DNA from 3 places in the Clostridium sp. M62/1 genome. Region 2 is predicted to be linked to each of the others. Evidence: riboswitches for the same ligand, from Rfam matches in the RefSeq annotation. Region 2 holds a riboswitch; each other region holds the start of a gene.
The links. A riboswitch is a leader RNA that binds a small molecule or an ion and turns the genes downstream of it on or off. The one in region 2 is predicted to bind FMN.

Region 1 (9,795 bases), 1.9 Mb from region 2:
TTGTTTTCCATTGACTTTTCGGTTTATCATCTTCTCTATCAACAAAGCGGACATAATGATTGATGATAGAAAAAGCGGTGCGTTCAGCGTCCCGATAGGTCAGTAAATCTACAACCGCATAATAGGCTCGTTCATTCTTCATGCGTATTTCAAAACGGTTCTTGATTTCTGTATCTTCAACTTCTATGCCATTTTTGACATACTGCTCGTAATTTTTCTGATAGGCACACATATATAACTCACTACTGGTTGAACCGAGATATAAGGTTTCTCCTGTATTCTTTGGTAAATCGCTACCACATTTTTCCGTACCGCTGTAATCTTTCTGCATACGAAAGTAGGAGATACATTCGCCAGCCTTGTATTTTTCCTTTAACTTTGGAATATCTAATATTCCTGCTTTATCATTGATTGCCAAGTCAAGTCGTTTCATCTTACCACCTGCCGTTAAACAATCCAGCATAAAGTCATACCATGAGCGTTCCTGTGCCAATAGATAACTTTCCATTTGCCGACACCCTCTGCCTTTTAGTTCTAATAAAACACCTAAATGCTCTTGCATGGAACACATGATGTTGATGTCGCCTAAAACATATTTGCTTTCATATCCGTATTTTCCAAAATCTTCATAAAGCATATAATCGGCTTTTAGTTGTAATACTTCACGAATAATCTTTAATGCGTCTGTCGTAGGAAAGCGGACACGGAAGTAATCAATCAACAGAAATAGTGGTTCTTGCGGATTGAAACGCTCAATCTGTTTTTCTATCGTTTGTTTTAGTTCAGCAGAGGGAACAACAGTCCCATTCTCTATCTGGTTAAAATATGTACGACTGATACCACAGGCAACAGCAAGTTTTCTTTGTGTTACTCCATATTCTTCACGCTTTTGTCTTAATTCTTCTATAAAGTTTTTATCATTCATTCTTCAATTCCTCCAATCAAAAAAGGCAACTACCATATTTGATAATTGCCTATACTTAAATTTCCGCAAAAGAAAAGACAATCAATTTCTCGTTTGAAATCAACTGTCTTTCCTATGTCTTATTCAATTTTTATGTATTAAATGAGTGCTTTTTAGTTAACACCCTATTAAAAGCGATTTTACCTTGTAAATACAGCGTTTTCCGCTTAGTAGTGTATATTGTTTCTTGTTTTTTGTGCCCCCCTTGTTAGATAACGGGGGCTTACTGTTCGCTCGCAAGCTCGCTCAACTGCCGGAGTGAACCAGCCACTAAAAACGGTGGAAAAATCTAAGAGATTTTCCCACCGCCGTGTCTGGATCACTCCGCCTATTATGCTTTTTCGCTTTACCTTTTAATCCCCAATCATATTATACCTCTAATGCACGAATTAGATTTACCATTTCAATAGCTCCCTGTGCACATTCAGAGCCTTTATTTCCTGCTTTGCTACCAGCTCGTTCTATCGCCTGTTCAATCGTATCTGTCGTAAGAACACCAAACATAACTGGTGTTTCGGTATTTAAACTGATTTGAGCAATTCCTTTTGATACCTCACTACACACATAATCATAATGGCTTGTACTACCTCGAATAACTGCTCCCAAACAAATAATCGCATCATATTTTTTACTTTTTGCCATTTTAGACGCTATCAAAGGTATTTCAAATGCTCCCGGAACCCAAGCTACCTCTATGTCCTTTTCACCAACATTTTCTCTTTTCAAATTATCTAATGCACCTGCTAATAGCTTAGAAGTTATAAACTCATTAAATCTTGCTACAACAATACCGATTTTTATATTTTCTGCTACTAAATTTCCTTCAAAAGTGTTCATTTATTTTTCCTCCATATTCAAAATGTGTCCCATTCGGTCTTTCTTTGTCTTTAGATAAAAACTATCATAAGGATTTGCTTCTATTTCAATCGGTACTCTGCTTGAAATTTTCATTCCATAATCTTCTAACTGATAAACTTTATCAGGATTATTTGTAAGTAAATGCAATGATTTTATTCCCAAATCTCTTAAAATCTGTGCACCGATATAATATTCTCTTAAATCGCCTTGAAATCCTAATGCAAGGTTGGCGTCAAGTGTATCCATACCGTTATCCTGTAAATGATAGGCTTTTAGTTTATTGACAAGCCCGATACCTCGTCCCTCTTGTCGCATATAAAGCAATACACCAGAACCATTTTCTGCAATCATTTTCATTGCTTTATCTAACTGCTGTCCACAATCACAGCGTAAAGAGCCAAAGGCATCTCCTGTTAAGCACTCTGAGTGGACACGACATAGCACATCGTTTCCATTATTCAAATCTCCCATAACCAATGCAACATGATGTTCTCCATTCAATTTATTGATATAACAATGTGCTTTGAAATTCCCATATTTTGTAGGCATTTCTACAACCGAAACACATTCTACAAGCAAATCATATACTTTTCTGTATTCCTGTAATTCTTTAATTGTGAGGGTAGGTATATGGTGTGTTTGAGAAAACTGAATTAAATCAGGTGTTCTCATCATTTTCCCGTTTTCATTCATAATTTCGCAACATAAGCCACATTCTTTTAAGCCAGCCAACCTCAATAGGTCAACCGTTGCTTCTGTATGTCCATTTCTTTCCAAAGCACCTCCGTTCTTTGCAATCAGAGGAAACATGTGCCCCGGTCTACGAAAGTCAAAGGGATTTACATTCTCAGTCACACACATACGAGCCGTTAATCCTCTTTCTTCGGCAGAAATACCTGTTGTAGTATCCTTATAATCAATAGAAACTGTAAAGGCAGTTTCATGGTTATCTGTATTATCTTCAACCATAGGGGAAAGCATGAGCCTGTTAGCCAGACTTTCACTCATAGGCATACAGATTAAGCCTTTTGCATAAGTCGCCATAAAATTAACATTTTCTGTTGTCGCAAATTGTGCCGAACAAATTAAATCCCCCTCATTTTCTCTCTCTTTATCGTCCATAACCAAAACAAGTTTTCCCTCTTGTAACGCCTGCAATGCCTCTTTTATTTTTTGATATTTCATAATTCCTTTATCCTTTCTGCTAAAATCCGTATCGGCATAACAACTCTTTCGACAACTCTGTTTCATTGCTGTTGTCTATGAGTTTCTGCACATATTTCCCTAATATATCATTTTCAAGGTTTACCATATCCCCGACTTGTTTATTCTTGAGAATTGTTTGCTCCAAAGTATGAGGGATAACGGATACCGAAAAATCTGCTTTCGATACTTTTGCGACAGTAAGACTAATACCGTCAATAGCAATCGAACCTTTTTCAACAATTAGATTTAAGATTTCTCTTTGCGTATTGATTTGATACCACACCGCATTTTTGTCTCTACGCACAGACGATATTCTGCCTGTCCCATCAATATGCCCCGTAACAATGTGACCGCCCAACCTGCCATTCATAGGCATAGCTCTTTCTAAATTCACAAGGCTTCCATGTCTTAACAGGCTAAGAGCCGTTCTGTTCCATGTTTCATTCATCACATCAACTGTAAAAGATTGTCGAGTGAAACAAGTAACTGTAAGGCAGATACCATTGACTGCTATGCTGTCGCCTAAATGTATATCCTCTAATATTTTTGAAGCTTTAATGGATAGTTTACAGTTACAAGTATCTTTCTGTATTCTTTCTACTTTACCGATTTCTTCTATTATTCCTGTAAACATGGATAAATCACTTCGCTTTCTATGAAATAATCATTTCCCACTTGAGAAAAAGCATATGGTTTAAGCATAATGGCGTCATTAGGAAAAGCAACACCTTGACCACTTACAGGGCTTTTTGCACTCCCACCAAATATTTTAGGTGCTATATAAATTTGCACCTCATCAACAATCTGTTGCTCAAGAGCACTCCAATTCATTGCACTTCCACCCTCTAAAAGTAGACTGTCTATCTGCATATTTCCTAAACATTGCATTAAATTCATTAAGTCAATATGATTACCTTTTTTCTTCGTATAAATAATTTCACAACCACATTTTCTGTAAAGAGCAATCTTACTTTCATCAATAGAAGAAGTAGCGATATATGTTTTAATGTCATTCGCTGTTTTGATAATTTTTGATGTAATGGGTGTTCTTAAATCTGTATCACATACGATACGAATAGGATTTTCCCCGTTTTCTAATCGGCATGTCAGTAAAGGGTCATCTTGAATAACGGTATTCACTCCTACCATGATCGCAGTAACCTTATGCCTGAATTGATGTACTTGTTTTCTCGCTTTTTCGCCACTTATCCATTTTGATTGATTTGTATAAGTTGCTATTTTCCCGTCCATTGTCATTGCATATTTCATAAAAACATAAGGAATATGCCTTGTAACATATTTTCTAAAAACTTTGATTAACTGTTGACACTCCATTTCTAAAATTCCTATCACAACTTGAATGTTGTTTTCCTCAAGTACCTTTACACCTTTTCCAGACACAATAGGATTACAGTCTAAAGTTCCGACGACTACTCTTGTAATGCCACTTTTAATAATTGCTTCTGTGCAAGGTGGTGTCTTACCATAGTGACAGCATGGTTCAAGTGTTACATAAAGTGTTGCTCCTACAGGTGACTCCCTACAATTTTTTAATGCATTTCTCTCTGCATGCAATCCACCAAAGATTTCATGGTATCCCTGTCCTATAATTCGATTATCTTTTACAATTACTGCCCCAACCATAGGATTAGGATTGACATAGCCAGCACCTTTTTTTGCCAGTTTTATTGCTAATTTCATGTATTCTGTATCGCTCATTTTTACACCTCCAAAAAAATACATGCCTTGAATAAAATCTATCCAAGACATGCAAAAGAGGATTTATGCGATTAAAGAAAATGCTCTGAAACAATATAAAATCATTCCAGAGCACGCAAAAAAAGCATAAACTTACTTTCATCTTCTTTCATCCAGACTATACTGTCGGCTTTGGAATTTCACCAAATCATGCCTTTCGGCTCGTGGGCTATACCACCGGTAGGGAATTACACCCTGCCCTGAAGATAGTTATTCAATTACGGACAATTATAATATCTGATATTATATCTGTCAATAAAAAGTTTTTTTCTCGTTTATCCAAATACAATAATTTGCAAGCAGGTAAACACAGGTTATTTCTTAATATCCTTTTGTTTGGGAAACTCCATTTTCCCATTTTGAAACAGCCTGCCTGCTAACACCAATCGTTTCAGCAACAAATTCCTGCGTCATTTTGCACTGTGTTCTGTGTACTTTGAGTGCTTCACCCAACGATTTCCTCACTACGGATTTTTCCTGCCGTACATCTTTTGAATGGATATATTTGAGTAATGCACGAACAATAAGGGTAAGCAAACCAACAAAGATACATAAGAAAATTATTCCAACGATTATCATAAATACGGTTACTTTCATTTGACCACCTCCTAATGTTGCTGTTGGCTTCATTTCTCTGTACGGATATATTTAAGCAATGCACGAATAACAAGGATAAGCAAGCCGACAAAGATACATGAGAAAACTATTCCGACTACAATCATAATGATGTTTACTAACATTTGGATGACCTCCTTTCTTTGTTGGCTTTATTCTATCTGAATTACCGTGTTGCTACCACCAACTATCAAGCAATTATCAGTTGCATATCGGTTGCACAATGATAGCGTTCTGTTTTTTGACCTTATTATACTAAATTACCGTAGATAAGGATAGCTCGACTGATAAAACTTGCTGGACGGGAACAGCTTGCAGCGCAAGGTGTTTCCGGGCGGCAAGTCCACAAAAGGGTAGCTGGCGACAGCCAGCGCAGGGGAAGCGTAGCGTCCCCTGTATGATTTGGAGCAGACCATGACTGCGGAAAATCACAGCCCTCCGGCGAGGAGCCTTCGGAGAACGCAATGCACCAACCTTTGGGTGGTGTATAATTGCGCCCTTAGTAAACTAAGGGGGTTCCGGCATCTCCCGTTCCAGCAGTTTTTTCAATAGTTCCTGCGTGTCCTGTCTGTGAAAAATGAGTTTCAACAACAGCATGACATCATCATCTGTCAGGCGTTCCGGTTCTTGCAGAAAACTTTCCAGCATACCGCCACGTGTACAGAGCCGGTGCGTTCGTTCTTTTCGGGTAAGCTGCTTCAGCTGATGCTGCAATGCCTTTTCATCATTGATGGCTTTCCGCAGTTTCTTTTCGCTTTTTTCCAACTCCCGATTGAGTTTTTCCAGCTTTGATGTATCAGGCAAGGGCAGCGTCCTCCTTTCCCGGTATCAGCACATAAATCCTGTTTGGTTCTCCAATGCCCTGACGCACCCGCATGATAAGTCCGGCAGTTTCCAGTTCATTCAGAGAACGCTTGACCGTCATGGAGCTGCGGGACAGGACTGCGGCAATGGCTGTGACAGGGAAGCAGACAAAGAGGATTCCGTTCTCGTCCTCCTGCCCTTTGGAGAGCATAGCGTCCAGCATCCGGCAGTACATGACCTTTGCGGTGCTGCTGACTGGAAATCCTGTCAACGCTCTGGGAAAAGGCATACAGGGCGGCAATGGTGTGTCTATCGTCATAAATTCAAAATTCATTCTGTGTGTTCCTCCTTTTTCTTTGCTCGTTTGGATAAATAACAGGGGCAGTCAATCACAACCGCCCGGAAGCTCTGCTTGCACCCATGCTGGCATTTCCGGCATAATTCGTTGTAAGTGACACGCCCCCGGTCATTGAGGTAAAAGGAAAGCTCATACTTCCTCTTTTTGCTCATTCTCGGCATATTGTGTTTCCTCCCGTTTTAGTGTATGGTTTCGGGGGCGATTTTCGGCAAAATTACAGCCATAGAGCCGCTTAAAATCTCCCGAAGTATCAGCGATAGGGTAGACTATCCCCCTATCAGATTGTCGTGTTTCGGTATCATTTCGGTGTCAGTTCGCCAGTTCTCCCCGGTGTCGTTCCTCCCCTGAATCTCACAGCGGCGTATCGCTCCCTTTGGTACGCTCGTTTCGGTCAGGGTTCCTCCATATCCCTGCCAAAATTCATGGCGCTACATCGCCGGGGAAGCATATCCCACACAGGCTGGTCATTCGATTGGAATAATCCATCGATGAACTACCTGTATCATAGAACATTTTTGTGCCCTGTGCCGTATGTCCACAAAGTAGGAATTAAGGGTAAAAATCAGAAATTTCCACGATTACGGAAAGTGTGATATAATCCAGATAAGCGGCAGCAATGAAACCGTTGGAAAGGAGCGTGTGCCCATGAAAGGAGCAACAAGCATACAGGAACGCCTTTGGGAACTCCGCAAGGACAAAGGCTTAAATCTGGAAGAACTATCAAAACTAACGGGTATTTCTAAATCAGCCCTTGGCAGTTATGAAAAAGAAGATTTTAAGGAAATCAATCATGGCAACCTTATCACGCTGGCAGACTTCTATGGGGTTTCCGTCGATTATCTGCTGTGCCGGACAGAGAACAGGGAGCAGATCAACACGCCACTGACGGAGCTGCATTTGAACGATGAAATGGTTGCACTTCTGAAAAGCGGTCGGATCAACAACCGTCTGCTCTGCGAACTTGCCACCCATAAGGACTTTATCAAGTTTCTTGCGGACATTGAGATTTATGTGGATGGGATTGCCACCATGCAGATTCAAAACCTCAACACCCTTGTCGATACTGTCCGACATGAAATCATAGAACGGTATCGCCCTGGCGAAGATGACCCACATTTGAAAGTGCTGCAAGCCGCCCATATCAGTGATGATGAATATTTCAGCCACATGGTTCTGGATGACCTAAACCTGATTATCCGGGATATTCGGGAAACCCATAAAAAGGATAGTGAGAGTGCGCCCCAGACCACTGTTGCCAATGAACTGAAAGAAAATCTGGAAGCGGTCGAAAATTTCAAGGGCAGCCGTTTGGAAAAACTGGCAGTGCTTTACTGCAAGCAGCTCGGTATCAACTATAAAAATCTGTCAGATGAAGAATTTCGCTGGCTTATTCGGATTCTCCAAAAATCAAAGAAAACGGGAACGCCTATCAACCAGAGGAAAAAACGGTAAAGGAAAACCGCTGTTGCATGGTTTGTTGGATTCCATGTAGCAGCGGTTTGTGCTGTGGTTATTACTTCATTCGTTTTCTTAATATTCGGCGATAATTTGTTTCTCCCTTTGGTGCGTCCTGTATAATTTCCAACACACCATCTTCAAGCATTTTATCAATGCGATTGGAAATCCATACATCACTAATTCCAAGTTGATATTTTCCTAAAACATTACCTATGACAATAGCCATTTTGAATTGCTCTGGCTGTTCCGCAATTTCACGAAGAATGAAACTATCATATATATCTTCTGAAACGCTTTGCAATTTACCATTTAACATTGCACGCAAAGGTGCATTTTCATTTTGAAGTTGATTCCATTTCATAGCACAAGCTGAAAGAAATACAGGATTAGCTTTCTCTTGTAGAGTTATATAGTTTCCCCATTCGCCAGGAGAGACCTCGCCCCATGCTATTTTGGATGTCATAGTATTTTCTTTTCCATATTCCCATGTAGGTAACTTAACCAAATAAATTGTTGTCTGGCAGTTTAAGGGTTGAAGTTGTTTCATAAGCCAATACATACCACAAAGCTCATCTGGATTATAGCTATACCAAATGCGAATTTCTTCCCCAGCTACATATCGTTCAATCACTGAGGTCAATGTAGTTTTAATTTTCTGTATTTTTTCTTCAACCTGATAATCTAAATCCTCTACAAAGCAGACAGACAGCATTTTCTTGAAAACATTTTTCCGCTGTTCGCCAATTCCATTATCAGAAATATCTCCCACACTAAGAGCCATATCAAAACAATAAACATCACAGCTCTTGCCTCCCAATGGAATAGCATTCTCCCAAGCAATGCGTTCTTGTTCCTGTGCTTGAAGCTGTGCTTTTTTCATTTCATCTGAAGATGGAACACTCCCGTCTTCATGCCTCATAAATATTGAAACAGCACTTCCTCTATACTTTCCCTTGCCGTAAGTTTGGGCAATTTTCAAACTTCCACAGGCACTTTCACCAAATACAATTTCAATCATCTTATATACCTCCGATTTAATTGCTCCCGTTATGAATAAATCATCTCATGCAAAACAATTTCTTCTGCCCGGTTATGAATGTTATTGCAACGCTGCACCCATTCCATTTGGTGGGTACGCTTCAATTCCTCGGTTACGCCCTCGGCAGTTTTCATCTGCTCCATGATGGTGTCTAACCGTTCCTGTGCCTGTTCGTTCAGGTCTGCAAGATATGTCCACAATTCCCCGGTCAGTATCAATGTATTCAATCTGGCTGGGTGGACTTCCCTTAAATATTCCCGGTGCATCCGTCCGTACTTTCCGATAGGGCGGTGTTCCTCCGGCAGTTTCAAGTCCGGGATGTAATAATCTCCGACAAGGATATAATCAATTCCGTTTTCCGTTATTCTTGGTTTCAATTCGCTCATGTTCCTTACCTCCTGTGGAAGCAGGCTCGTCTGGTACTAACTCAATCACATCGGTAATCTCACAATTCAGCGTTTCGCAGATACGGGCTAATGTATCCATGCTGATGTGCTTTCCCTCTTTGCTCATGTTGGCAATCATATTTGTTGTCATACCAGCGGCAAGCCTTAAATCCTCTTTTCTCATATCACGCTCTAACAGTGTGTGCCAGAGTGGCTTATAGCTGATGTGCATATTGTTTTCCTGCCTTTCTATCTATACCACCGGGGCGGCTGCCCCGGCAGGAACTTTTCTCTTATTATAGCACCAATCTTGTGAAATCACAATTTATTCTTGTAGCCTGCCGCTGAT
Region 2 (10,597 bases):
AACGCCGATTTACAAGATTGTCACCTCGGAGAACTGGTCCCTTCTGTTTCCGCTGAGCGAGGAGGACAAGGCGGAGTATGCGGACAAGGAGACTCTGAAGGTCAAGTTTACCGGAAACGGCCTGACACTGTCGGGCAGCTACTCTCAGATTACCGGATCTGACGGCGGGTCCTACGGAAAACTCGATTTTAGCAAATTTATGGTTCAGTTTGTGTCTGACCGTTTTGTGGATTTCGAGGTAATTTCGGAGGAGGAGGACGGGCTCAAGATTCCGGCGACAGCCGTAACTACGAAAGACTTTTTTACAATTCCTGTGGACTTTATTGCCGCCGGAGGCGACGGCGATGTGACGCAGACCGGCTTTTACAGGGAAGTATATTCTGACAGCGGCGAGGCTTCTATTGTATTTACACCGGCGGAGATTTACTATGCTACGGACGAATACTACTACGTGAATTCCGGCGAGGAAGGGGAATTTAAAAATGGAGATTACATCGTAAAGCAGGATTCCAGTGAGCGATACCAGATCGGCGCCACAGCTCCTCTGGAGGGCGTCTACAATATAAATAAGGGCTATGCAGTGTTTAAGAGAATTGAGAAGCTGTCCGGAAACGGAGAGTATTTCACCATTGCAAAGGGAACAGACTACGGCCTTTCTGTCTATGATCACATTGTTCTGGATGCCTCCATGGTTAATGAGGGCATGATCATCTATGAATAGAAAGGATTCATAAAATTCTGAATAAACATTTGGGAGATGAGTGTATGATAAGAGAAAATCTGGAAGAGGTAAGAGAGAGAATACGGCTTGCCTGTGAGAGAAGCGGCAGGAGAGTGGAGGATGTGACTCTGATCTCTGTGAGCAAGACAAAGCCGGTGGAAATGCTTCAGGAGGCCTATGAGGCCGGATCCAGGGACTTTGGAGAGAACCATGTCCAAGAGATCCTTGAAAAGCACGGACAGATGCCCGAGGACGTCAGGTGGCACATGATTGGACACCTCCAGAAAAACAAGGTACGCCAGGTCATTGACAAGGTAGTTCTGATCCACTCTGTGGATACGGTAGGGCTTGCAGAGCAGATCGAGAAGGAGGCTGCCAAGAAGGATCTCGACATCGATATCCTCCTGGAGGTCAATGTGGCCGGAGAGGAGAGCAAATTCGGATTCTGCCCGGAGGAGGTAGAGGAGGCTGTCAGAAAAATCTCCCTGCTGCCCCATGTCCATATTAAGGGGCTTATGACAATTGCTCCATTTGTAGTGAATTCGGAGGATAATCGGGAAGTATTTAAAAAATTATACAATTTATATGTTGACATAAGGGGGAAAAACATTGATAATGTTAGTATGAGTGTGCTGTCCATGGGAATGACTGGCGACTATGAGGTTGCCATCGAGGAGGGCGCAACCATGATTAGAGTCGGCACCGGAATTTTCGGAGCCAGGACAAGGAATGGAGAGAGCAGAGCATGAGTATTTTGAACAAGATTATGGATACGATGCGATTAAATGAACCAGATACCGATGAGGATGACGGATACTTCGACGAGGAATACGAGGAGGAGAAGCCGGCCCGCAGACGTTTATTTAATAAACAGCACAGCGAAGACTATGCTTACGAGGAGGAGCCGGAGCAGAAGCCGAGATTTCTTTCAAGGCCTTCCTCCAACAACAAGGTGGTGCCCATGCGCCGGGGAATGGAAGTATCTCTGATCAAGCCGGTTTCCATGGAGGATTCCCACGAGATCTGCGACTGCCTGCTGGAAGGAAAGGCGGTAGTCCTGAACATGGAGGGCATACATATGGAAGTCGCACAGAGGATCATTGATTTTACCTGCGGGGCAACTTATTCCATGAACGGAAACCTTCAGAAGATTTCCAACTATATTTTTATTGCCACACCAGAAACTGTAGAGCTGTCCGGTGACTTTCGCGAGCTCCTCTCAGGGACGTCGACAGGCGGAAATATGAACATTGCCGGACTTAATTTTCACTTATAAGGAACATGGATAAAGAAGAGCAGTTACTGAAAAAAAGGATTATGGAGCTGGCAGCTCTCTGTTACCAGCGAGATATTCCGTCATATACCGATTTTCTGAATCTGAATGAACAGACAGTTTTTCACTCCATCGAGCGGAGCCTGCCGCCTGTGCGTTATCTCATGACAGGCGGCTATGAACCGGCAGAGCGGAAGATTGTCTGTTTTCTGCCGTCCTATGAGGAGGATGCAACAAACCTGCCGATCAGTATCCTGAAGGTGGAGCCGGTCAATGCCCGGTTTGCCGAGGGGCTTACTCACAGAGATTACCTGGGAGCTTTAATGAACCTGGGAATCGAGCGTGGTATGGTGGGGGACATTGTGATCAATGAGGACGGCTGTTTTATTTTCTGCCTGGAGCGGATGGCAGAGTATATATCCGGAGAACTCAGACAGGTCAGGCGTACCAGCGTTTCATGCACAGCGGTTCCTGCTTTCTCCTGCAGAGTAGAACAGAAATTTGAGGAGATCCGGGGAAGCATCGCATCGCCGAGACTTGACAACGTGCTTTCTCTGGTTTATCACACATCCAGGCCAAAGATCCTTCCCTACATTCAGGGAGAGAAAGTATTTGTAGACGGAAAGCTGGCCGTCTCTCCTTCCATGCAGCTAAAGGGAGGAGAAATTGTGTCTGTGCGCGGCCTGGGCAAATTTCTGTTCACGGGAACAGAGAATGAGACACGAAAGGGAAGGATCTTTGCAGCCGTCAGAAGATACTGCTGACCAGAGGAGAGCCTTACAAAGCAGACGGCATAAGCAGGCAGAGGGACAGTGGACAGAAATAATTTAGCGATTGTTCAGTCAAAAATACAGAAAGGGCCGGCCAGCTCCATGGGAAGAGAAGCAAGGAATTTTCTTTCCCGCTAAGGGCTGCCGGTAATGGAACAGTGAAGAAATGGCAAACAGAATGACAGTACAAATGAATGGAAACCCGGTTTATGATATTGTTCTGGAACAGGATTTTCAAGCCCTGCCGGCAGAGCTTGAAAAGCTGAATCTGCAGTCCAGAAAAATCTGCATTGTGACAGATTCCAATGTCGCCCCCCTCTATCTGGAGGAGGTGAAGCGTCTGATGGAACCCTGCTGCCGCCAGGTCATTTCCTTCGTCTTTCCTGCAGGGGAGGAAAACAAAAATCTGGATACGGTGAGAAACCTCTATGAAACGCTGATTCTTGGAAAGTTTGACAGGAATGACATGCTGGCGGCCCTGGGCGGCGGCGTAGTGGGAGATCTCTGCGGATTTGCCGCTGCAACCTATCTCAGAGGAGTCTCTTTCATTCAGCTTCCCACTACGCTGCTCTCTCAGGTAGACAGCAGCATTGGCGGAAAGACAGGGGTTGACTTTGACGCATATAAAAATATGGTGGGAGCCTTCCACATGCCGCGTTTGGTCTATGAAAATATCGGAAGCCTTAAAACCCTTCCGGCAGAGCAGTTTTCCGCCGGCATGGGCGAGGTAATCAAGCATGGCCTGATCCAGTCCAGAGCCTACTATGAGTGGATCCTTTCCCACAGAGAAGAAATCCGCAGCATGGAGATGGGGACGCTGGAAGAGCTGGTAGTGGAGAGCAACCACATTAAGCGCCGCGTGGTAGAACGTGATCCGGAGGAGAAAGGTGACCGGATGCTTTTAAACTTCGGCCACACTCTGGGCCATGCCATAGAAAAGCTGAAAAACTTTGAGCTTCTTCACGGGGAATGTGTTGCGCTGGGCTCCATCGCAGGTATGTACATCTCAGCGAAAAGAGGCCTTCTCCCAACGGAGGAGATTGACCGCTTTTGCGATGCCCTTTCCTGGTTTGGCCTTAAAACATTCACAGACGGCCTTGACCGGGATGAGGTGATCGCTGCAACAGCCAATGACAAAAAGATGGATTCAGGCGTGATCCGCTTTATTCTTCTGAGAGAGATTGGACAGGCATTTGTGGACCGCACGGTGACGCGGGAGGAGATGGCTGAGGCCCTTGAGTTGATCTTAAGGTAAAATTCATCTTAAGGAAAAACGCAGAGCGGCGGCGTCTATGATAAATATTCAGGGAGATTATAATTATGAATCAGAAAGCCAGACAGCTTATCTTTTTTGTAGCCGGCCTTATTGTGAGCATAGGCTTCGACCAGTGGACGAAGGCTCTGGCAGTTGCAAAGCTGAAGGGAAAAGAGCCTTTTGTGCTGATTGATGGAGTGTTTGAATTTTTTTATTCTGAAAACAGGGGAGCTGCATTCGGGATTATGCAGGGAAAACAGATTCTGTTTTTTATTATTACAGCTGCAGTGCTTCTTGTGGTCATTTTGGCTCTGGTGAGGATGCCGGCTTCCAGGAGGTATCTTCCTCTGACAGCCTGCCTTTTCCTGCTGGCTTCAGGTGCAGTCGGCAATATGATTGACCGTGTCAGCCAGGGCTATGTGGTGGATTTCCTCTACTTTAAGCTCATCGATTTTCCGATTTTCAATGTGGCTGACTGCTATGTGGTGATCGCTACGTTTCTGCTGATCATCCTGGCATTTTTTGTCTATTCGGAGGAGGAGCTTTCCTTCCTGTCATCGAAGAAGGGAAGGGCAGACTCTGTTTAAGGAGCCTGCGGCAGCCGCAGGGGCCGTTAAAAGGCCAGGAACCGAACGGGCCGGGAAGAGAAGGCCAGGAAAAAAACTATGAGAAAGAGGCCGCAGCAAAAGTCTGTGCAGGGCAGGCTGCAGAAGACAGCATACAGGCCGCTGCCTCTGAGAGGAGGAAAACAGCTTGAGACAGAGCTATGTGGTGCCGGCTGAGGCTCAGGGAGTGAGAATTGATAAATTTCTGTCAGAAGCCTGTGACGGGCTGTCCCGGTCATATCTGCAGAAGCTGCTGAAATCAGAGCTTGTGGAGGTGGACAAACGGACGGTCAAAAACAGCTATAAACTGTCTGCCGGAGAGAAGATTGAATTTGAGGTGCCGGAGGCGGCAGAGCCGGAAATTAAGGCGGAGGATATCCCCCTTGACATTATCTATGAGGATTCAGACATTATCCTGGTCAATAAGCCCAAGGGAATGGTCGTCCATCCGGCTGCGGGCCACTACAGCCAGACTCTGGTAAACGGGCTGATGTACCACTGCCGGGACGGGCTTTCCGGGATCAACGGCGTCTTGAGGCCAGGTATCGTCCATCGGATTGATATGGACACGACAGGTGTTCTGATTGTGTGCAAGAATGATTTTGCCCACAATGCAATAGCAGAGCAGCTCAAGGTGCACTCCATCACCAGAAAATATTTTGCCATTGTCCACGGGGTAATCCAGGAGGACGAGGGGACGGTAGACGCCCCCATAGGACGGCATCCGGTGGATCGGAAAAAAATGAGTATTAACCGGAAAAACGGAAAAGAGGCTGTCACCCACTACCGGGTGCTGGAACGGTTCCGCCAGTTTACCTACGTGGAATGTCAGCTTGAAACGGGGAGGACACACCAGATCCGCGTCCATATGGCAAGCATCGGCCATCCGCTCTTAGGGGACAGCGTCTACGGCCCGTCCAAGATCCCTTTTAAGCTGCAGGGTCAGACACTCCATGCAGGAGTGCTCGGCATTGTCCATCCGAGAACCGGAAATTATATGGAATTTTCAGCCCCTCTTCCGGAATATTTTTCCGAGCTTTTAGATAAGCTTAGAAAAATTGGATAAGCTCAGTCAGAGAAATCTAATCTTCCTTCTGGTTCCGACAGAGCTTTTATGTGCACAATTTATGAAAATTTGTCTAATAGCACATAAATATTTTTTATATGCAAAAAAATAGATGACTTTTCGGAAAATTTGCGTTATACTATCAGTATAGATAGCATAATTATAGTAGTCGGGCAGAGGGGAGTGTGTTATTATGAAACATAATCTTGTGATTACAATAGGACGTGAAAGCGGAAGTGCGGGCCGCCATATCGGCCAGCTGCTGGCCAATGATCTGGGTGTTAAGTGCTATGACAAGGAGCTGCTGACACTTGCGGCAAAGCACAGCGGACTCTGCGAAGAGCTTTTTAAATCACACGATGAAAAGCCTACAAACAGCTTTCTCTATTCTCTGATTATGGATTCCTATTCCGTCGGATATTCGGGAGGCGGTTATCTTGATATGCCTTTAAATCAGAAGGTTTTTCTGGCACAGTTCGATGCGATTAAGAAGCTGGCCGAGGAAGAATCCTGCGTGATCGTGGGCCGCTGTGCTGACTATGCGCTTGCCGACTATCCGGGAATGGTTTCTGTGTTTATCTGCGGAAATGAGGAAGATAAAATCCGCCATCTGATGGAGCGGCACAATATAGAGCGCTCAAAGGCAAAAGAAATTATGATTAAGACGGATAAAAGGCGTTCCAGCTATTACAATTACTATTCCAGCAAGCGCTGGGGAGACTGCAAGAGCTATGATCTGTGCATCAACAGCAGTGCCGTTGGCTATGAAGGGGCAGTGAAGATTATTAAGGCATTTGCAGAGACAAAGATGGAGTATCGGAAAAATAAACCGTCAGAGAAATAAAACAGCTAAATAAAATAGCTAAATAAAACAGCTTTATAACCGCCGTTAAGAAGAGCCGCAGGCTGAGCATTGTTTCAATTGTTTCAATGATTTTCAGCCTGCGGCTCTTTGCTGTGTACGATAAAAAGTATGGGCTGGCTTGGCCGTTTTAGGAATGGAGCGCATTCAAAGTTCTGCCTATATCGCCTTCAATACAAATAGCCTGTCTCTGAATCTCTTTCGGGCAGTAGGCTTCTGAAAGATTTACACAGGCATAGGCGGCCTTTGGATTCTGACAGGTCATCCTCCAAAAAGGATATTTGATGATAGACGGCGTGTTGCCGCCTACGCCCAATTCCAAATAGAGAATATGCATTCTTTCATGGCGGCGAAGAAAATCTTCATAGCGCTGAGCGGCCCTGTGCCAGCCTTCATCTTCGACAAAAGTCATATCTGCCCGCAGATTCATAGACATAGGCGCTCCGCATACGGGGCAGTGGGGCACTAATTCACCGGGCACTTTCATGTCCTTTTGTTCGGTCAGCATCCTTTTGACAACGGCTTCGTTGTCGTAGGTCTTCTGGCTGCAGGGTCTGGAACACTGCCAAAGGCCATAATCGCCCTGTATGTAGAACAGCCTGTGCTTATCAAATCCGGCCTTCTGGAAACAGTGGTCTACATTGGTAGTCAGCACGAAATAGTCCTTGTCCCGCACCAGCCTCAGAAGATCGCCGTATACAGGTTTTGGCGCGTCCAGATAGCGGTTGATGTAGATATACCGGCTCCAGTATGCCCAGTGTTCCTCTAAAGTTTCAAAGGGATAGAAGCCGCCGGAATACATATCGCGGAAACCATACTTTTGAATGAAGTCCCCAAAATATTTTTCAAAGCGTTCTCCTGTATAAGTAAAGCCAGCTGAAGCGGAAAGTCCAGCACCGGCGCCGATGATAACTGCATCTGCAGTATCCAGTTGGTGTTTCAGCCGCGATATTTTATCATAACAGACGTTTGTAGATTTCATAGTCGCTGTCTTTGAAAACATTGAAGATCACCTCGATTCTGTTTGAATTCTGCTGCTGCCATGTCCTGACTGTCTGTATGGCAATCTCTGCCGCCAGTTCATTTGGAAAATGAAATTCGCCAGTGGATATACAGCAAAATGCCACGCTCTTCAAACCGTAAGCTGCCGCTAATTTTAAACAAGAGCGATAGCAGCCTGCCAGCAGTTCACAGTCTGTCTTTGTGACGGTTCCGTAGATGATGGGCCCCACGGTGTGCAGCACATAGCGGCAAGGCAGATTGTAGGCTTTCGTGATTTTTGCCTTGCCTGTGGCTTCTTCTTTCCTCTGTCCAGCCATAATGCGGGCACACTCCATACGGAGCTGTATGCCTGCGTAAGTGTGAATAGCGTTGTCAATGCAGCCGTGACAGGGAACAAAACAGCCCAGTATCCGGCTGTTCGCCGCATTTACAATGGCGTCAGCGGCAAGGGTGGTGATATCGCCCTGCCAGAGATATATTCCCGGCTGTATCGGCGTTAGATTCTCCGGTTCTGTAACGCCCCGCTCTGCAAGCCGTTCCTGCAGATAGGCGTCCTGCACTTTCAAAAATTCTTCACTGGCTGGTACAGGCGGCCGCACATTCATCAGGCTTCGCAAAAGGCGACGCTTATCCGGCTGTCCGGCAGGAATCTCTCTATTTTTATATTCCTCGTTTTCGTTCAGCAAGCAGCGGATAAGGAAGTCAAGCCGCTGTCCCTGGGTAATTGGCTGTGTCATGGGGACTGCCTCCTTTCGACTGCCCCTGCGGGACAAATTTCAAAGCAGTTCCCGCAGTGCAGGCAGTGTTCCTGTTCAATCGCGACGGGCTTTTGTGTAATATCAATGCATTTCTGCGGACATTTCGAGTAGCACAGTTTGCAGCCGATACATTTATCTGTCACAAAGTAGCCAGTTTCCTTTGCCTGTGCGCCCCCGAAAGAAAAACTGGCCCGGTCTATGGGCCGTTTAGAAAGGTCGAACCATTCGCCAGCCCCCTCGTAGATTTTGAACACAGTGAGAGCGCTGCGGGAGGGTATATCTGGATAGATTTTCTCCATGTACAGATTTTTACGGAACAAGTCAGGCAATTTATCCGGGCCGATTTCTTTTGCCTTGCCCTGCACTGATACGGCCACGCAGGAAAGGGTATCTTCTCCCTTCATGGCAGTAAAGGCGATATTTTCATTGGCTTTCAAGCGGTCATAAAAGTTCTTCCCTTTTGCGGTCAGAAAATAGAGGCCGCTTTCATCATAGTCCATGATGTCGATGGCGCAGGTGACGGGCCGCCCCTGGCTGTCCACAGTGGCAAATGCGGAAGAATGGATTTCTTCCGCGATATATTTCAGATAATTTCTTGTCTGCATGATGAATCTCCTATTTCTGTCTGCCCTTTAATATCGGGGCAAGCCGTTTATAAAGCGGTATGGTGGCAAGGCTGATACCGATTCCTTTCAGTAAACTGAACGGAAACGCGCTGAACAGCACAACATCGAGTTTCGTCCTGATGAAGGGAATAAACTGGCCAAAAGAAGCAATCAGCTGGTCCAACGGCATGAATGCTTCAAATACGGGAAGCAGAATAAAATTCAAAAAAGGCAGACACAAAAGAAATAGCAGAGAGCACGGCACTCACTGCGAGCATACGCACATTCTGAATCGACGTTCTTTTTTGCGCGGCAATCGTTTTCATGATTCTCCTATTGAGATATGATTTAGATTAGGAACAATCCCCACAAGGTTTGATTCCTGCGGGGCTGCTCCTGTCATATCTTCTCTCATCCGGACTATTACCGTCGGCAACGGGATTTCACCGTTTCGGCTGCTGATGCAGTTCGCAGACTATCACTGCCGGTCAGGGATTCCACCTTGCCCCGAAGATAGTTGGAAAGCTCTTCTTACAGGTCATACTCCTTAGGCGGATTGCCGGAGAAGTCGGCAATCACAGCGTGAGCGTTCTTCAGGTAGAGCACCTCGAAGATCGGGTTGGCCGCCTCACCATACTGTCCCTTGACAATGGGGTTCCGGATGCACATCTCTTTGGCGGCCATGTTGTTCTCGAAAACGGCCTCGCCGTTCAGACGGATCCACGCATAAGCCGGACTGGAAACAGAAATCTCAATATTGGGATTGGCCTGCATATCCTTGTAGACTTCCTTGGTGCTGTTGGTGCAGAACCACAGCCTGCCATCCAGCTCACCGGCAAACATGAAGGGGCGGCACTTGGCCTTTCCGTCACGGCCTACGGTAGCCAGATACTGTACGGGATTTTCCTGTAAAAATTTAACAACTTCGTTCATGATGAATACCTCCTGTGTTTTCTTATGAGCTTATTGTAATCTCCTTTGTGCGGACTGTGAAGTACGCACAATATTGTGGCATAGTTACCTGTTTGTAACCATGAAAGCCTGACGTTCTGATTCAAAAATTTTGTGATTTGTGATTGATATGGAAAGAGCGTTCGTGATATGTTATTAGTACAGGTTATTTTCAGTTAAGTTTTACAGATGGGAGACAGGCGAAACGCCGAAATACAGATATGACCAATCAGCTCAGAACATACATAGCAGCTGCCGCTACCCTGGCGGCGGCCTCGATTTTGCCAGTTAAAATTTCACAATATACGGACATCAGCGGACTTGCCGCTTTTGAGGAAAATGAAGGCGGAGAGGATGAGAAAAAAAATTTAAAAGAGGAGGCTGTGGTGAGAAAGGCAGGTGCTGAAGCCGGCCTCAGAATAGATGGAAGGAATACGAAAGTGTTCACAGACACAGGTGCCAAAGAAACGGGTGTTCTAAAGAAGGCTGCCTGGTACTGTCAGGAGTTTCTGGAACACCTTCAGCCGTCGAATATGGGAGCCGGATACACCCCGTCTGCCCTCAGTCTGAATCTGGCATATCTCTTTTCACAGCCAGGGAATGCAGCGGGGATGGAGAATCTGATGTTTCAGGAGATACAGAGAGGGCTCTGCCTGCTCAATCCGTCCCATCACCTTCAGTCTCTGGGCGGAAAGCTTTTTGAAAAGCTGAATGAGAAGGAACAGGAGT
Region 3 (10,597 bases), 980 kb from region 2:
CCTCACAGGAGGAACAAGTGTTACCGACTACATAGCGAATGAACAGTTAAACAGAGAGCAGATCCGGGCAAAGAACAAGGAAACTCTGATGGAGATTATCAACAACGAGAATATTGACAGCGTGTCCAAGGAAACGGCGGTACAGGATATGATCGACATGACTGCCATCGCGGAAAAGGAAAATGCGGCGGAAACCCTCCTCATGGCAAAGGGATTTGCCGATCCGGTGGTAAGCATCACAGACGGAAAAGTAGATGTGGTCATCAATGCCACAACCCTGACGGATCCAGAGCGGGCGCAGATTGAGGATATTGTAAAGAGGAAGACAGAGGTGACGGCTGACAATATCGTAATCACCCTCATGCAGCTTCAGGAATAGAGAGTGTTTCAACTGACCCCAGAGGCCGGCTGAAGAGACCGGTCCACACAGCTTTTTAGGGCTCCTGCCCAGAGGTTTATTCTTGCAAACCTCTGCCTATCTGCTATAATGAAGCTATGGCTGCTGCTGCCGGAAATACAGAAACGCCGGAATATATTTCAAAAAGGGAAAGCCCCTGATTTCTGGCTGAGCCTATGATATGGAAACTTTGAAGTGCTCTCCCAGGAGAGAGGCGGCAGCGCCGTAAAAACAGGACAGGAGGTAGCGGGAATGCAGATGGAAACTGAGAAGAAGGACACACAGGAGCTGAGCCGGAAGGAAAAGCTGGGAGAAGTAAAGATTGCGGATGAGGTAGTCGCCATGATTGCAGGTCTGGCTGCCACGGAGGTGGAAGGCGTAGATTCCATGGCCGGAAATATTACCAATGAACTGGTGGGCAAGCTCGGCATGAAAAATCTGAACAGAGGCGTGAAGATAAGTGTAGACGACGACCATGTCTCGGTGGAGCTTTCACTGAACATGAAATATGGCTACAGCATTCCTGATGTAAGTGAGAAGGTTCAGGAGAGGGTCAGGACGGCCATTGAAACCATGACGGGGCTGACTGTTCTGGAGGTAAATATCAAAATTGCCGGCGTCAGTATGAGCGGACTGAAATAGAGACGGCAGGACAAATATGGTAAGAAAATGTTAAGAATTCGACAACAAACACTTTCTTTCTTGACTCAAGCGGAAATCTGTGTTAAGATTTTTCACGTTAAAAGGGAGTAGTTGCCAACATGCAGTCAACATACGCCGGGCGAGGAACCCGTGGTTGCATGTCTTTTGTATGGAAGATACGATACAGAAGAACAAGACTTTTAGCATATGCTTATATGCTGAAAGTCTTTTTTTGTGCCATGATAACCACTGCCTTCGCTGCCCTATATGCTGCAGGCTGCCTGAATTTCTGACGGCTGTCCGATACCGCTGCAAGACAGAGACGGGACGTCATAGGAGGGAATTCTGCGGTGAGGGAATGCCGGACCGCTCCAGGACAGGCATAAAGTGAAAGGCCAGCGGAAAAGCCGGGCTTTTCTGTTCCGGAAAGCATAAAATGCTGAGAGCAGGCGAAACTTAAAAGAGGCATAAACTCCCAAAACGAAAAACAAGGGAAGAGAAAAGAAATTAGGAGGGAAAGAAATGGACTTTTTACTGGAAGGCATCATGGCTATCACACCACAGCAGCTGGTCATGTATGTTGTAGGAGTTCTCCTTATCTGGCTCGCAATCAAGAAGGGGTATGAGCCGGCTCTGCTTCTGCCTATGGGGTTTGGAGCAATCTTGGTAAACCTGCCATTATCAGGCGTAATCAACCAGGTTATGGAAGGCGTAGGTGAAACGCCAGGTATTATTCAGTGGCTCTTTGAAACTACAATTGAGGCTTCTGAGGCGCTTCCAATCCTCTTATTCATCGGTATTGGCGCCATGATTGACTTTGGGCCTCTGCTTTCACAGCCGATCATGTTCCTGTTCGGTGCAGCGGCACAGTTCGGTATTTTCTTTGCTATTATTGTAGCAACTCTGCTGGGATTCGACCTGAAGGATGCGGCATCCATCGGTATCATCGGTGCAGCCGACGGTCCTACATCCATTCTCGTATCTCAGGTGCTTCATTCTGACTATGTGGGAGCGATTGCGGTAGCGGCTTATTCCTATATGGCTCTGGTTCCGATTATCCAGCCATTTGCTATCCGCCTTGTGACGACCAAGAAGGAGCGCCGCATCCATATGACATACAGCCCGAAGGCAGTTTCTAAAACTACAAAGATTGCCTTCCCGATTATCGTTACAATTATTGTAGGTCTGATTTCTCCGGCATCTGTTGCCCTGGTAGGCTTCCTGATGTTCGGAAACCTGATCCGCGAGTGCGGTGTGCTGCAGTCCATGTCCGACACAGCACAGAATGAGCTTGCAAACCTGATTACACTGCTGTTAGGTATCACAATCTCTTTCAGCATGAGAGCTGATGCTTTCGTCCGTATTGACACAGTTCTGATCATGTGCATCGGTCTTGTGGCATTCATATTCGATACAATCGGCGGTGTTGTCTTTGCGAAGATTATCAACCTGTTCCGCAAGGAGAAGATTAACCCGATGATCGGCGGTGCCGGAATTTCCGCGTTCCCAATGTCTTCTCGAGTTGTTCAGAAGATGGCTCAGGAGGAAGAGAAGGGCAACATCATCCTGATGCATGCTGTAGGTGCTAACGTATCCGGCCAGATCGCATCCGTAATCGCAGGCGGCCTTGTTATCAAGCTGGTGACACAGTTCCTGTAGGAGGAAAAAATTATGATGGACAATCTTATAATCGCCCTGGAAATTATGGCGCAGGGAATGAGCGGTATTTTCGTAGTCGTTATCCTGATTACCCTGGTTGTAATGCTGATGGGAAAGATGAATAAAAAATAACTGAAAACACTGACAACAGTGAAAAAGGCCCAGGGCGTTATGCCTTAAGGCTAAAAAGGGGAGCTCTAGTTCTGCTCAGGCGGACTAAAGCTCCCCTTTCTTCATTTTCTGCCGTTCTTCCTTCTGCTTCTGTGCTTTGGAGTTCCTGTTCTTCGTAGTTTCTATCCTTCGGAGTTCCTGCCCTTCGGAGCTCCTGTCTTTCCAGGCTCCTGCCTTTCTACATCATAGGGCTTTACTGACACACTCTGCTTCTCAAAATCAATAAAAATCTGATAGGCGTACTCATCCTCGCCGCTGGTATCCCAGATTTCCACGAATTTCGGCGTCACCTCAATCAGAATTTCAGTATCCTCATGGCTGTAGGCGTTATAGCTTTTCCAGAGATATTTCCTGTAGCCTTTCTCAAAACGCCTTCCTGGCTCCTGTGTCACAAGTCCCAGGTTTCTGGCAGTCCCCTCCACCTGGACGCCGCTCCAGCACATGGCCACCCGGGGATTTTCAAAAAGCTGTTTCGTCTTCCGGAAATTTTTGTCCGTCTTAAAGTAGATTTTTTTGTCGTAAAAAAGGCAGCTCACATTGCGCACCATCACATAGTCGTTTACGCTGGAGGCCAGAGCCATGATTTTCCACTGACCCAGCTGTTCAAACATCAGGGCCGTGGCCTGCTCAAAGGTGAGATTTTTTTCTCTGCTGAATTTCATAATTCGGTTTCCTTTCCTGTTAAGTCTGTCATCTGCGCTGTTTTAAAGAGACCTGACTCAGGCTGTCTGAGTCCTAGCTGTTCGGATGTTCCGTGCTGCCCTTCTGGCTGCCTTCATCCGAATTTTTGATCCTGACAGCTGCCGGCTGTCGGGAGGGCTGGCTCTGCCCGCCCTGGCAGGAGACAAACTGTTTGATATGGCGGCTTATCTTCTTGTAGACGGCAAAGGCCAGAACGGACAGCACTCCGTTTTTTATGAGGTTGAAGGGGATGATCCCCAGGAGAGCCAGAGATAATTCTGTGGAGAGAAGAGGGTTGACTGCCCGGCACATGGACAGAATATCATCCATCCCAATCCCCATAAAGGAGGTATAAAAGGGGATAATGATATAGAGATTTGTAAATACGGCAGTCACCGCACAGATGACGGTCCCGGCAGACATGCCGATGACTGCCCTCAGCTTTGTCTTGCGGGTGCTGTAGATGAAGACAGCCGGAAGCACGTAAGCGCAGCTTAACATAAAGTTTTGAAGTTCTCCGGTCCAGGCAGAGGAGCTGCCCTGCCAGAGTATTTTCAGGATAATTTTCAGGGTAATAATTGCCAGAGCGGCGAAGGGCCCCATGGTAAATCCGCCGATGATCTCCACCAGGCCGGAAAAGTCAAAGTCCATGAACGGCGGCATAAACGGCAGGGGAAATCGAAAAAACATCAGGGCTGCCGAGAGTCCCCCCATAAGTCCGCAGAGTGTCAGCTGTTTTGTGTTCAGTTTCTGGTTCATTTTTCTGTCCTCCTGAAATTTGATGATAACACAGAGGGAAAAGTCCGCCCTGTGCGCTGCCGTGACAGTCCTGTGTTCTGCAGGGGTTTATCACGGTCTGTTTCGCCTTACCGGGCATCCTTCTGTGCTTCTGCCCGCAGGCTTTTGCCGTGCAGCCTGAAAAAGCCGCCATACAGCAAAAAAGCCTGAAAACACAACGGTCTTCAGGTAGAGTTACAGAAAACGTCTTTTCTCATCCGGACTGTAACCGTCGGTTCTGGAATTTCACCAGATCAGCATCAGGCCTTATACGCGTTTTACGCGCTTTACGCCGTCAGGTCATGGACTGTAACCATCGGTAGGGACTTCCACCCTGCCACAAAGACTTCAGATATGGAATTGTATCAATGTGTCTTTCGACGTCATCTATAGTTTGAAGTATATACCCTGAAAGGGAAAATGTAAAGAGAAAATTTCAAAATTTCAAATATTTTAGTTACAGTTCAGCCATGCGAAGATTCCGACGCCAGACGCTTCTTGTCCGCTTTAAGCGGGCAAGAAGATATATGGCTGAACTGTTACTAATTTTATAACTATTTCCCTGTACAGAAATTCATTGAAACGGCTGCTCAGCGGCTGGGGGAGGCGGATGCAGGAAACAGGAAGGGAAGAGTCGGAGCTGCAGAGCTTTCGGAACGTGGGAACGGAGAGACAAAAGAGGATGCCTTCTGCAGAAGAAGGCATCCTCACTGACAGGGAATCTCTGAGGCAGAGGAAGGCACACCTCTTATAAAGGTCCCTGCTCTTCCTCAGAGTCAAAGTCTTTGCTGACATCTTCGATGTGTTTCTCAGAGGAAGCTTTTTTCTTCCTGCGGCCGGAACGGCCGGCAGATGAAAGGCTCTGCCCGTGTTCGGAGGCCAGGCGCTTTCTCTCATTGAGCAGCTGGAAGAACTCTTCCTCCGTGTAGTTTTCCTCCCGGAGCCTCTGCATACGGCGTTCACGGCGGCGTCTCAAGTCCTCGGCCTCTTTCTTTCTCGAGTATACAGTGTAGGCTCCGATCAGAGCCGCTGCCAGAACGAGAAGAGAAACTGCGACAGCCGGAAGGGTTGGGGCGGGGAGAGAGAAGCCCGCGCCGGATTCGCCGGGAGCCTCAGAGCTGCCGGAATCAGGGGAAGAGGATTCTGCTTCGCCGGTTCCTGTGCTCTCACTGGAAGCAGGCACTGCACTTTCTTTTAAAAGCAGGTAGGCCTGTCCGATTTTTCGGTCGTTGTAGGTGTACTGGAGAAGGGCGACAGCGCGGTCGGGATGGCTGTCAGGAAGAACAGTCACAAGCTCCAGGGCGGCATCCTGGAAGGAAGCGTCCTTTGGGATAGTGATGACAGTTCCTGCCTCGATTTCCAGATCAGACGGGCTGTATTCGGTTCCGTTTACAGCCACGGACTCCTCCCCTGTGACGTACCGGGTTTCATTGTCCGGCACGGAAAGGTTCTGAAACCGTTCAAATCCGAACTGAAGCAGGTTCTTTCCGTCCAGGAAATAGTTGGGGGACGGCTGGCCCTTCAGGATGACAGAGATCAGACATCTGCCGTCCTCTTCTGCACAGGTGACAAGGGTGTTCCCGGCCAGGGAGGTGTAGCCCGTCTTTCCCGCCTTGGCGGCCGGATAGTAAAGCTCGCTTGTCTCGTCCTCCGTGATGATCAGCCGGTGCTCATTGGTGCAGGTGACGCCGTTTGGGTTGTTGATGGTAGCAGGCAGCTTGTAGGACTTTGTGCTGGCAATTTCATAAACCTGCTGGTTGTCAAAGGCTGCCTTTGCGATCAGTGCCATGTCATAGGCAGAAACGTGCTGGGTGTCATCGTTAAGGCCGGAAGGATTTGCAAAGTGGGTGTCGTCCACGCAGCCCAGTTCACTGACCTTTTCATTCATCATCTCCACAAAGGCATCTCGGCTTCCAGCCACATGTTCGGCCAGAGCGTTGGCTGCCTGGTTGCTGGACTGCAGAAGCAGCAGATAGAGACAGTCGCGCACGGACAGGACATCGCCCTCCTCGATATTTTTCTTGTTTCCGCTTCCCGACTCCACATTGTACACGGCGTCATGGGAGAAGGTGACCATATCGTCAAGACTGCTGTTTTCTACCACTACCAGTGCTGTCAGAAGCTTTGCGATACTGGCCGGCGGCGACTGGTTATGGATGCCCTGACCAAACAGCACTGCCCCGGAATCAGCGTCAATCACAATTCCGATGTCAGCCATAATTCCTGTATCGCTTGGCCATTCAGGAGCGGCCAGAGCTGTGAGGGAAGATGACAGCATAAGCTGCAGAGAGAGCAGCAGGGCCAGGCCCGGCCTGAGGATCCGTCTTAAATTCATTTTCAAATTCCTCCGTTGTATGAAATATAATTTCAAATATGATCATCATGTAATACAAAAAGTAATGCAAATATTTTGCCTGCCGGCTGAGTACGGCGCTGCCGCCGAGTCAGACATGTGCTTACAGGCAAAATTTCTATCCTATTTCTATCTTATTAAGTATAACGTGAAACTTTTCACCTGTAAACCGAAAGAAGAAAAGTTTTAGGAACAGCAATTCAGGGGATGGAACAGAAATGTTTTATGCATTGTTTTGTTTAATGTTTCATGTAAGTATTGTAGAATTTCTCTCATTCAGTTATAATGATAAATTAGAGTAATAGTCGACTGTGAATGGCTGACCAAGACAGAAGAAATCAGGAGGATACATTTTATGACCAGAAGAGAACTGCGTGAGCACTGCTTTAAGCTGCTGTTCTGCGCTGATTTTTACCCGGAGGGGGAGACAAAGGAGCAGATAGAGCAGTATTTTACAGAACCAAGGGAGGACGATTACACCTCTGACGGCGTCTATGAACTGATTCACTGCCCGGAGCTGGACGTTTACGACAGCGGCTATGTGAAAAACAAGGTAGAAAAGGTTCTGGAAAAGCTTACAGAGCTGGATACCGCGATCAATGAGACGGCCGAGGGCTGGACTACCAGGCGCATGGGAAAGGTAGAGCTTACGATTCTGCGTCTGGCCCTGTTTGAGATCCGTTATGACGAGGAGGTGCCGGACAAGGTGGCCATCAACGAGGCCGTAGAGCTGGCAAAGAAGTTCGGCGGCGACGAGTCTCCGGCCTTTGTAAACGGAATTCTGGCAAAGCTGGTATAGGCGGCAGCTGGGCAGAGAGCTTTTGAAACGACGGAGGGAGCGCAGGTGGCAGGTGTCTATTCAGTTTCCCAGGTAAACGCCTACATTAAAAACATGTTTGCTCAGGACTTTGCCCTGAGCCGCATTTCCATTAAGGGAGAGGTGTCTAACTGCAAGTACCACACCTCGGGCCATATCTATTTTACGCTGAAAGACGGGCTGGCGGCAATCCAGGCCGTCATGTTTGCGAGCCGCAGAGGCGGACTGGACTTTGAGCTGAGGGACGGGCAGCAGGTGGTGGTGAAGGGAAGCGTGGAAGTCTATGAGAGAGACGGCCGATATCAGCTCTATGCATCCCAGATTGCCCTGGACGGGGCAGGGGATCTGTTCCGGCGGTTTGAAAAGCTCAGAAATGAGCTGGAGGAGATGGGGATGTTCGCCCCCGAGTACAAGAGGCCGATCCCGAAATTTGCCAGGACGGTTGGGGTGGTGACAGCCAGCACCGGGGCGGCCATCCGGGATATTATCAACATCTCCTCAAGGAGAAACCCCTATGTGCAGCTTGTGCTGTACCCGGCCAGGGTGCAGGGAGAGGGAGCGGCAGAGAGCATTGCAAGGGGGATTGAGGTCCTTGACAGGATGGGGCTTGACGTGATCATTGCAGGCCGCGGAGGCGGTTCCATCGAGGATCTGTGGGCCTTTAATGAGGAGATTGTGGCGCGGGCTATCTTCCGCTGCAGTACCCCTGTGATTTCTGCTGTGGGACACGAGACGGATGTGACCATAGCTGATTACGTGGCCGATTTGAGGGCGCCCACTCCCTCGGCAGCGGCTGAGCTGGCAGTGTTTGACTTTGGCCAGTTTGAGGCGCAGCTTCGGGGAGCAAAGGAGCTTCTTGCAAGAGGGCTTAAGAGGAAGATAGACGGCGTGCGCTATCAGACGGAGCAGTACCGCCTGAAGCTTCGTCTCCACGATCCTCAGCGCCAGATCAATGAAAAACGGCAGCGCCTTGTGTCGGCGGAGGATGAACTGAAGCGTCTGATGGAAAGGCGGCTGTCAGACTGCAGGCACAGGCTGGCTCTCATGAGCGGAAGACTCCACGGACAGTCTCCCCTGGAGAAACTGAGCCGTGGCTTTGGCTTTATCACCGATGAGGAGGGGCGCAGGGTGGACCATGCCGCCTCTGTAAGGCCCGGCGACCGCCTGAGCATCCGTCTGGCGGACGGGCAGATTGAGGCCAGAGCGGAGCAGACAGAGCTTTATGAGAAACTGGAAGTCCAGGAGGAGAGTTAATGGAAGACAGAGAAGAAAGAGCGCAGGACAGCGAGTACGGCTGGATTTTTGATAAGCCCCAGGAGAAGGCCGGCATGCAGGCCGGCATGGAGGCAGAGACTCAGTCTGTACCGGAGAAGAAAAAGACGGCGGCCAGGAAGAGAACCAGGAAGACCGGAAGCGACGGGCAGGAAAATTCCCGGGGACAGGAGAAAGAGGCAGGCGCCGGCGGCTCGTCCGAGGATCCCCGCTCCATTGAGGAGCTGTTTGAGGAGCTGGATCTCATGATCAGGAAGCTGGAGGACGGCAGCAGCTCTCTGGAGGATTCCTTCCGGTACTACGAGGAGGGAATGAAGCTTGTGAAGGCCTGCGCAGGAAAAATTGACCGGGTGGAAAAACAGATTGTGGCGGTCAATGATACGGGAGGAGAATATGGAGCTTAAGGAACAGCTTTTACAGTATACAAGGGAGACAGAGGAGATTGTTTTCTCCTACCTTCCCCAGGAAACGGGACATCAGAAAACGATTTTCGAGGCCATGAATTACAGCGTGAGGGCAGGCGGGAAGCGGCTGCGCCCTCTGCTGATGAGGGAGGTCTACCGGCTTTTCGGAGGGCAGGGAAAAGAGGTGGAGCCCTTTATGGCAGCCATCGAGATGATTCACACCTCGTCCCTGATCCACGATGATCTGCCCTGTATGGACAATGACGAGTACCGCAGGGGCAAGAAAACCACCTGGGTGGCATACGGATACGACATGGCAGTTCTTGCCGGCGACGCCCTTCTGATCTATGCGGTGGAAACTGCCAGCAGAGCCTTTCTTTCAGGAGCGGACCCTGTCATGGCAGGGAGAATCGGGCGCTGCATTCACATTTTGTCTGAAAAGACAGGAATTTACGGAATGATCGGCGGCCAGACGGTGGATGTGGAGCTGACCAACAAACCGGTTCCCAGGGAGAAGCTGGACTTTATCTACAGGCTGAAAACAGGAGCGCTCCTGGAGGCGTCCATGATGATCGGCGCAGTGCTTGCCGGTGCGTCAAAAGAGGAGCTTGACACGGTGGAAAAGATTGCTGCCAATGTGGGCATGGCCTTCCAGATCCAGGACGATATTCTGGACGTGACGGGAAATGAGGAAGTGATCGGAAAGCCGGTGGGAAGCGACGAGAAGAATCATAAGACAACCTATGTGACCCTCGAGGGCCTTGAAAATGCCAGGGCCAAGTCAGAGAGGCTGTCCGATGAGGCTGTCCGCCTGCTTCACTCCCTTCCGGGGAAAAACGAATTCCTGGAAGGCCTGATCCGCCTTCTGATTTACAGAGAAAAATAACAGGAAAGAGGGTGCAGCTGTGATTTTGGAGAGAATTAACGGGCCTGATGACATTAAAACACTTAATGAAACAGAGCTTAAGGCGCTGGCAGAGGAGATACGCCGGTTCCTGATCGAAAAAATCAGCCATACAGGCGGTCACCTGGCCTCAAATCTCGGCGTGGTGGAGCTGACTATGGCCCTTTTTCTGGCCTTTGATCTGCCCAGGGACAAGGTGATCTGGGATGTAGGGCATCAGTCTTACACCCACAAGATTCTGAGCGGCAGAAAGGACAACTTTGACGGCCTGCGTCAGTACGGCGGCCTGAGCGGCTTTCCGAAGCGCAAGGAGAGTCCTTTTGACGCCTTCGATACAGGCCACAGTTCCACTTCCATCTCGGCGGGCCTTGGGATGGCTCTGGGAAGAGATGTGAGGGGGGAGAACTATTCCGTCATCTCCGTGATCGGGGACGGAGCCCTGACCGGCGGCATGGCCTACGAGGCTCTGAATAATGCGGCTCAGATCAAAAAGAACTTTATTATTGTGCTGAACGACAAT

Region 1: another riboswitch for FMN. It lies ahead of ribD (bifunctional diaminohydroxyphosphoribosylaminopyrimidine deaminase/5-amino-6-(5-phosphoribosylamino)uracil reductase RibD); the one in region 2 lies ahead of LK436_RS10625 (4Fe-4S binding protein).
Region 3: another riboswitch for FMN. It lies ahead of LK436_RS06420 (ECF transporter S component); the one in region 2 lies ahead of LK436_RS10625 (4Fe-4S binding protein).

What each region holds. Positions count from the first base shown of each region.
Region 1 is NZ_CP085988.1:361,499-371,293, forward strand. It holds gene LK436_RS01955 (replication initiation factor domain-containing protein) at 1-925, opposite strand, end outside; gene ribE (6,7-dimethyl-8-ribityllumazine synthase) at 1,334-1,801, opposite strand; gene LK436_RS01965 (bifunctional 3,4-dihydroxy-2-butanone-4-phosphate synthase/GTP cyclohydrolase II) at 1,802-3,007, opposite strand; gene ribE (riboflavin synthase) at 3,027-3,662, opposite strand; gene ribD (bifunctional diaminohydroxyphosphoribosylaminopyrimidine deaminase/5-amino-6-(5-phosphoribosylamino)uracil reductase RibD) at 3,647-4,747, opposite strand; FMN riboswitch at 4,884-4,998, opposite strand; gene LK436_RS01980 (helix-turn-helix transcriptional regulator) at 5,108-5,383, opposite strand; gene LK436_RS01985 (DUF3847 domain-containing protein) at 5,909-6,205, opposite strand; gene LK436_RS01990 (DeoR family transcriptional regulator) at 6,198-6,539, opposite strand; gene LK436_RS01995 (hypothetical protein) at 6,536-6,724, opposite strand; gene LK436_RS02000 (helix-turn-helix domain-containing protein) at 7,209-8,015, shown strand; gene LK436_RS02005 (DUF3658 domain-containing protein) at 8,077-9,039, opposite strand; gene LK436_RS02010 (TnpV protein) at 9,069-9,446, opposite strand; gene LK436_RS02015 (helix-turn-helix domain-containing protein) at 9,406-9,678, opposite strand.
Region 2 is NZ_CP085988.1:2,266,899-2,277,495, forward strand. It holds gene LK436_RS10575 (HlyD family efflux transporter periplasmic adaptor subunit) at 1-721, shown strand, start outside; gene LK436_RS10580 (YggS family pyridoxal phosphate-dependent enzyme) at 766-1,470, shown strand; gene LK436_RS10585 (cell division protein SepF) at 1,467-1,997, shown strand; gene LK436_RS10590 (RNA-binding protein) at 2,003-2,758, shown strand; gene aroB (3-dehydroquinate synthase) at 2,931-4,019, shown strand; gene lspA (signal peptidase II) at 4,085-4,606, shown strand; gene LK436_RS10605 (RluA family pseudouridine synthase) at 4,773-5,690, shown strand; gene LK436_RS10610 (AAA family ATPase) at 5,884-6,534, shown strand; gene LK436_RS10615 (SIR2 family NAD-dependent protein deacylase) at 6,683-7,534, opposite strand; gene LK436_RS10620 (protein-ADP-ribose hydrolase) at 7,509-8,291, opposite strand; gene LK436_RS10625 (4Fe-4S binding protein) at 8,288-8,917, opposite strand; FMN riboswitch at 9,317-9,436, opposite strand; gene LK436_RS10630 (pyridoxamine 5'-phosphate oxidase family protein) at 9,449-9,850, opposite strand; gene LK436_RS10635 (NlpC/P60 family protein) at 10,150-10,597, shown strand, end outside.
Region 3 is NZ_CP085988.1:1,288,991-1,299,587, forward strand. It holds gene LK436_RS06400 (SpoIIIAH-like family protein) at 1-379, shown strand, start outside; gene LK436_RS06405 (Asp23/Gls24 family envelope stress response protein) at 650-1,039, shown strand; gene LK436_RS06410 (sodium ion-translocating decarboxylase subunit beta) at 1,562-2,698, shown strand; gene LK436_RS18360 (OadG-related small transporter subunit) at 2,711-2,830, shown strand; gene LK436_RS06415 (pyridoxamine 5'-phosphate oxidase family protein) at 2,992-3,531, opposite strand; gene LK436_RS06420 (ECF transporter S component) at 3,605-4,309, opposite strand; FMN riboswitch at 4,530-4,678, opposite strand; gene LK436_RS06425 (D-alanyl-D-alanine carboxypeptidase family protein) at 5,076-6,662, opposite strand; gene nusB (transcription antitermination factor NusB) at 7,036-7,479, shown strand; gene xseA (exodeoxyribonuclease VII large subunit) at 7,525-8,751, shown strand; gene xseB (exodeoxyribonuclease VII small subunit) at 8,751-9,173, shown strand; gene LK436_RS06445 (polyprenyl synthetase family protein) at 9,163-10,059, shown strand; gene dxs (1-deoxy-D-xylulose-5-phosphate synthase) at 10,079-10,597, shown strand, end outside.